DNA from 2 places in the Allobosea sp. P4_H5 genome. Region 2 is predicted to be linked to the other one. Evidence: predicted binding sites of a transcription regulator. Region 2 holds the regulator's gene; the other holds the start of a gene.
The links. Region 2 encodes PhoB, which activates phosphate uptake and scavenging genes when phosphate is short. Its sites were predicted from a motif close to TGTCATNNANCTGTCAT; they were not measured.
Positions count from the first base shown of each region.

Region 1: a site for PhoB is predicted at 2,191-2,207, ahead of phnD (phosphate/phosphite/phosphonate ABC transporter substrate-binding protein). Genes of this name have one in related genera too.

Region 1 is NZ_JBFUKM010000001.1:100,377-103,758, forward strand. Features, by position in the region: gene phnE (phosphonate ABC transporter, permease protein PhnE) at 1-279, opposite strand, end outside; gene phnC (phosphonate ABC transporter ATP-binding protein) at 276-1,067, opposite strand; gene phnD (phosphate/phosphite/phosphonate ABC transporter substrate-binding protein) at 1,089-2,141, opposite strand; gene AC1DS0_RS00505 (TIGR01459 family HAD-type hydrolase) at 2,339-3,169, shown strand; gene AC1DS0_RS00510 (inorganic phosphate transporter) at 3,374-3,382, opposite strand, start outside.
Region 2 is NZ_JBFUKM010000013.1:172,555-175,936, reverse strand. Features, by position in the region: gene pstB (phosphate ABC transporter ATP-binding protein PstB) at 1-652, shown strand, start outside; gene phoU (phosphate signaling complex protein PhoU) at 690-1,412, shown strand; gene phoB (phosphate regulon transcriptional regulator PhoB) at 1,441-2,139, shown strand; gene AC1DS0_RS24745 (YnfA family protein) at 2,149-2,469, opposite strand; gene AC1DS0_RS24740 (NUDIX hydrolase) at 2,562-2,903, opposite strand; gene AC1DS0_RS24735 (hypothetical protein) at 2,977-3,294, shown strand; gene AC1DS0_RS24730 (GcrA family cell cycle regulator) at 3,370-3,382, opposite strand, start outside.

The DNA.
Region 1 (3,382 bases), on a different contig from region 2:
GCCGGCGCCGGTCGCGATGATGGCGATCTGCAGCGATTCCAGCATGCCCTGCGCGAGCAGCTGCATCTTGTCGTGCGCCAGGTTCGGCGGGAACATGCGGCCGAGGAAGCGCGCGCCATTGCCGAGGCCCTGGACGAAGCGTTCCCAGCGGATGTCGACGATCCCCGCCGCATAGATCACATAGGCGACAAACAGCACCGCGCCGAGGCGCAGCGGCCAGTTCGGCGGGAAGGCGCGGGCGCGCAGGCTGAGGCCTTCGCTGACGGGAGGAGCGCTCATTCCATCCAGCCTTCGCCGCCATAGATCTCGGCGAGATGGTTGTCCTGCAGCCCGGCGGGCGGGCCGTCATAGATCACGAGGCCCTTCGACATGCCGATCATCCGCAGCGCATAGCGGCGAGCCAGCGCCACGTTGTGGATGTTGACCAGCACCGGGATATTGCGCTCGCGGCCGACCTTGGCGAGCAGTTCCATGATCTCGACCGAGGTCTTGGGATCGAGCGAGGAGGTCGGCTCGTCGGCGAGGATCAGGTCCGGCTCCTGCATCACCGCGCGGGCGATGCCGACGCGCTGGCGCTGGCCGCCGGAGAGCTGGTCGGCGCGGCGGGTGGCGAAGTCGCCGAGGCCGACCGATTCCAGCAGCGCGAAGGCGCGGGCGATGTCTTCTTCGGGGAAGCGCCGCGTCCAGGCGCGCCAGACCGGGACATAGCCGAGCCGGCCGCAGAGCACGTTCTCGATCACCGTCAGCCGCTCGACCAGATTGTACTCCTGGAAGACCATGCCGAGGCGCCGGCGCGCAGCCCTGAGAGGCTCGCCCTGCAGCTTCGCCAGGTCGGTTCCGCCCAGCATGATCGAGCCGGAAGTCGGGTCGACCAGCCGGTTGATGCAGCGGATCAGCGTCGACTTGCCGGTACCGGAGGGGCCGATGATCGCGACGATGCCAGGCTCGGTGACGCTCAGCGAGATGTCGCGCAGGACCGGCTGGCCCTTGCGATACTCCTTGACGAGGTTGCGGATGACGAGCGCCCGGCCATGGCCGGGCGCCTCTGCGGCGGGAAGCGCGCTCATGAGCTTGCTATGGCTTTCGCGTCAGGGAGCCTTGGCTGGCACGGGCTGCTGCGCCTTCTTCTTGGCGAGCTCGTCGGCCTCGCGCTTGGCCTCGGTGTCGTAGGCCGACTTGTTGTAGGGCGTGCCCGACTTCTCGGCGACGTCACGCACGACCGCCCAGTCCTTCTGGTAAGTGATCGGCAGAAAGCGGTCGTCGCCGTTGAACTCCTTGGTCATTTCCGGGGTGAAGCGGAAGGAGAAGAAGCAGTCGGTCAGCTTCTTGGCGAGCTCGGGCTTCAGATCGTGCGCATAGGCGAAGGACGAGGTCGGGAAGATAGCGCTGCGATAGATCTCGCGAGTATCGTCCTTCTTGATCGTGCCGCGCACGATCATGCGCTCATAGACGTCGCCGGCGACCGCGCCCATGTCGTAGTCGCCCGAGACGACACCGAGGATCGACTTGTCGTGGCCGCCCGACATCAGCGGCTTGTAGTCCTTGTCGGCCTCGAGCCCGAATTCGGGGAACAGTACGCGCGGGGCGAGGTTGCCCGAGTTGGACGAGGGCGAGGTGTGAGCGACCTTCTTGTCCTTGAGGTCCGACAGCTTCTGATAGGGGCTGGAGGCCTTGACCACCGCGACGAGATTGTAGCCGCGCACGCCGGCGGCCGAGCCCTTGGCGGCGAACGGGATTGCGCCGGCGAGGTTGACGGCAAAGCCGGTCGGGCCGGTCGAGAAGCCGGCGAAATGCAGGCGACCCGAGCGCATCGCCTCGATCTCGGCCGAGTTCGACTGCACGGGATAATAGACGATGCGCTTGCCGGTGCAGGCGGCGAGATGGTCGGTCAGCGGCTTGAAGATGTTGGCGTAGACGGCGGGGTCCTCGACCGGCGTATAGGCCCAGACCAGCGCCGACGGGTCCTTCAGCTTCGAGGCCTCGGTCGGCACGTCGGCGACCAGGTCCTTGTTGGCGTCGCAATACATCGTGTCGAGCTGGCCGCGATTGGGGCAGGCGTCCTGTGCCTGTGCCGCGCCAGCGAGCCCGAGGCCCAGAAGCAGCGAGGTCGTGGCGGTCAGGCAAGTCAGCGTCTTGGTCATAGTCGGCGTCTCTCCCGGTCGATCTTGATTATGAGCTGGCTATAGTATGTGACACAAAACTGTCATATTCCAGCCGGGCAGGACGTCTCGTCTTACGACTATAGTGGCCTTGTCCACCGCGACGATTGACCCGCGCACCAACCCAAGCGATGCAAAATCTTCCTCCCACAACCTTTCCGGACAATCTGGCGGCGTTGATGCCGCGCTATGACGATTTCCTTCTCGACCAATGGGGCGTGTTGCACGACGGCGTCCGGCCCTATCCCGGTGCCGTGGCCGCGTTGGAGATGCTGCGCCGGGCGGGCAAGCGCGTGATCATCCTCTCGAATTCCGGGCGCCGCGGAGCCGAGAACGCAGCGCTGCTGGCGAAGATGGGCTTCGCAGGCGAGCTTTATGACGAGGTCATCTCGGCCGGGGACGACGCCCGCGATGCATTGGCGGCGCGCGACGAGCCGTTCCACCGCGCGCTCGGCCGCCGCTGCCTGCTGCTGGCGCGCGAGGGCGAGGCGCACCTGGCGGAGGGGCTCGGCCTCGACCTGGTCGATGATGTCATCCTGGCCGACTTCATCCTGCTGATGACGATGGACCCACCCCGGCAGTCGGTCGCCGGCTGGATTAACTTGCTCGAAGCGGCCAGCGCGCGCCGGCTGCCGCTGGTCTGCGCCAATCCCGACCTGCATCGCGCCAGCCCGGATGGTGGTCTGCAGGAGGCGCCCGGCTTCGTCGCACGTGCCTATGAGCAGCTGGGCGGCACGGTTCGCTATCACGGCAAGCCGCAGCCGCGGATCTATCGCACCTGCCTGGCGAAGCTCGGGCTCCACCGTAGCCGCGTCGTCGCGATCGGCGATTCACTGGAGCATGACATTGCGGGTGCGCAAGGCGCTGGCATCGACAGCGTCTTCATCGGCGGCGGCATCCATCGTGGTGACATCAGCTGGAACGGCGCGGTGATGGACCCGTTGAGCTGTCTTGCGCTCTTTGCCCGCGCCGGACGTAGCCCGACCTATGCGCTCCCGCTGCTCGGCTAGAGCATGCCGATTTCATGCGGAACCACGCCGTCATTCCGGGACTTCGCGCAGCGAAGGGCCCGGAACCCAGAACCGATGCCGGTTGTCAGGATGGCGTTGTGGCCGACGCGCTTTTCCGGAGAGGGCATCGGTTCTGGGTTCCGGGCTCAGGCCTTCGGCCTGCCCCGGAAAGACGGTGTGGTTCCAACTAGAGGCGGAAGCGCCTCAACGGCC
Region 2 (3,382 bases):
GATCGGCCCGTCGGGCTGCGGCAAGTCGACCCTGCTGCGCATCTTCAACCGCATCTACTCGCTCTATCCCGAGCAGAAGGCGACCGGCGAGATCCTGCTCGACGGTCGCAACATCATCTCCAACAACGTCGACGTGAACGAACTGCGCTCGCGCATCGGCATGGTCTTCCAGAAGCCGACGCCGTTCCCGATGTCGATCTACGACAATGTCGCCTTCGGCATCCGCCTCTACGAGAAGCCGCCGAAGTCGGAGCTCGACGATCGCGTCGAGGGCGCGCTGCGCCGCGCCGCCCTCTGGGACGAGGTCAAGGACAAGCTGAAGAGCTCCGGCATGGGCCTCTCCGGTGGCCAGCAGCAGCGCCTGTGCATCGCGCGCACCATCGCGCAGAAGCCCGAGGTCATCCTGTTCGACGAGCCGACTTCGGCGCTCGATCCGATCTCGACCGGCAAGATCGAGGACCTGCTCGAGCAGCTGAAGAGCGATTTCACCATCGTCATCGTCACCCACAACATGCAGCAGGCGGCGCGCATCTCGCAGTACACCGCCTTCATGTACCTTGGCGAGGTGATCGAGTTCGACGCCACCAACACCATCTTCATGAACCCGCATAAGAAGCAGACGCAGGACTACGTCACCGGCCGTTTCGGTTGACATTCCGAAGCGTCGGCAAGCCCCAAGGATACGCCCCATGTCCGACCATATCGTCCGCTCCTACGACGCCGATCTCGAAGGGCTGCGCCGCAGCCTCGCCGAGATGGGCGGCATGTCCGAGCGCATGCTCGGCGACTCCACCGTGGCTCTGGTGCGCCGCGACACCGCGCTCGCCCAGAAGATCATCAGCGCCGACCAGCGCCTCGACAATCTCCAGCGCGAGGTCGAGGAAAAGGCGGTGCTGACCATCGCCCGCCGCCAGCCGCTGGCGAACGACTTGCGCGAGCTGATTTCGGCGATCCGCATCGCCGCCGACATCGAGCGTGTCGGCGATCTCGCCAAGAACATCGCCAAGCGCGCGGTCGCGATCTCCGGCCAGTTCTCGCCGCCGCATCGCGCCGTCGTCGGCCTCGAGCATATGAGCCGCCTGGTCCAGGCCCAGCTCAAGGACGTGCTCGACGCCTATGCCGCCAGCAACGAGCAGAAGGCGATGGATGTCTGGCGCCGCGACGACGAGATCGACGCGCTCTACACCTCGCTGTTCCGCGAGCTCCTGACCTATATGATGGAAGATCCGCGCAACATCACCTTCTGCACGCATCTCCTGTTCTGCGCCAAGAATGTCGAGCGCATCGGCGACCACACCACCAACATCGCCGAGACCATCCACTACCTCGTCACCGGGCAGTCCATGGACGAAACCCGACCGAAGCTCGACACCACCAACATCCTCGTCGACCTGCCGGCGGCCAATGGCTGAACCGGCGGGCGCTTGAACGGACGCTGACATGCCCGCACGCATCCTGATCGTCGAGGACGAGGAGCCGCTCACCCTGCTGCTGCGCTACAACCTCGAGGCCGAAGGCTTCGAGGTCGACAGCGTGGCGCGCGGCGACGACGCCGAACTGCATCTGCGCGACCATACGCCGGACCTCGTCCTGCTCGACTGGATGCTGCCGGGCCTCTCCGGCATCGAGCTTTGCCGGCGCCTGCGCACGCGCCGCGACACCGAGCGCGTGCCGATCATCATGCTGACGGCCCGCGGCGAGGAGACCGAGCGCGTGCGTGGCCTTGCCACCGGCGCCGACGACTATGTCGTCAAGCCGTTCTCGCTGCCCGAACTGATCGCCCGCATCCAGGCACTGCTGCGCCGTGCCAAGCCCGGCCACGTTGCCGGCTTGCTCGCTGCCGGCGATCTCGAGCTCGACCGCACCACCCGCCGTGTCCGCCGTGCCGGGGCCGAGCTGCATCTCGGGCCGACCGAGTTCCGCCTGCTCGAATTCCTGATGCAGGCGCCGGGCCGGGTCTATTCCCGGGCGCAATTGCTCGACGCCGTCTGGGGCCGCGACGTCTATATCGACGAGCGCACTGTCGACGTCCATGTCGGGCGCCTGCGTAAGGCGATCACGCCCGCCAATGCCAAGGACCCGCTGCGTACGGTGCGCGGCGCCGGTTATGCCTTCGACGAGACATTTGCGCGAAGTTGAGCGCTTCTGTCAGCGCGGCGCGGCGACGATCATCGCGGCGCCGGCGAGACAGAGCGCGGCGCCCGCCAGATCGTAGCGATCCGGCGCGACCTTCTCGACCAGCGCCATCCAGGCCAGCGACGCCACGATATAGACGCCGCCATAGGCGGCGAAGGCGCGTCCGGCGGCTGGACTGTCGAGCAGGGCCAGCAACCAGGCGAAAGCCGCGAGCGATACCAGGCCTGGCAGCAGCCACCAGACCGACTTGCCGAGCTTGAGCCAGGCCCAGAAGGCGAAGCAGCCGGCGATCTCCGCCAGCGCCGCGCCCGCATAGATCGCGAACGTCGCCATGCCGATGCCTACGGTTCCGGCCCGAACGCCGCGGCCAGCCGGGCGAAGACCGGGCGATACGCCTCCGATGCCAGCGGGGTCAGCGATCGGGCCTAATCGAAGTTGAACCAGCGGATCTCGCTATGCTCGTCATTGCTGATCTTGGGGTCGCCGCCAGTCCATTCGGTGACCGCGAACAGATGCCAGAGTGCGGGCGTGACGCCATCCGTCTCGGTCGTCTCGATCGTTTCGAAACGGCGGAAGACCGTCGTCGTGACGCCGAGCTCTTCCTGCAACTCGCGGACGAGGGCGGCCTCGACGGCCTCGCTTGGCTCGACATGGCCGCCGATCGTATCCCAGCAGGAGGGGCGGTTCCGGCGGTGCGGAGCCCGCAGGCCCAACAGGAGCCGCCCATCCCGGATCGGCAGCGCGCAGGCATATTCGACAGGACCCATGCTCTCTCCTTGCCGTTTGGCGTTCGGGTGCATCGGCTGGACGACGATGTACGGTTCCCGCAGACTGCCTTTCATGCGTTTCACCAAATGGGACTATATCGCCTTTCCCTTTCTCGCCGCGCTGTTGATCGGCGTCGGCTATGGCGCGCTCCGCCTGGTCGGCTTCTTCGGTCTCGGCATACTCGGCCTGGTGATCGGCTTCATCGCGGTGCGGATGGATCTGGAACGGGATGGCGGTCCCCTGCAGTTCAAGGCCAGGGACCACATGTCGCGGGCCGAGAAGGCCGCTGATCAAGCTGAGAAGGCCTCGCGTCTGCAGCCGCTCTTCGTGGCGCAGGTCATCGCTGCCGGCTTCGTCATCCTGGGCTTCGGCTTTCACTTCCTGCTCTGACACAGGAACGGCCTCGACAACGAAAAGCCGGCCTTTCGGCCGGCTTTCATGTTCGTGCCACTCGGTTCCGAGCGCTCAGGCGCGGATG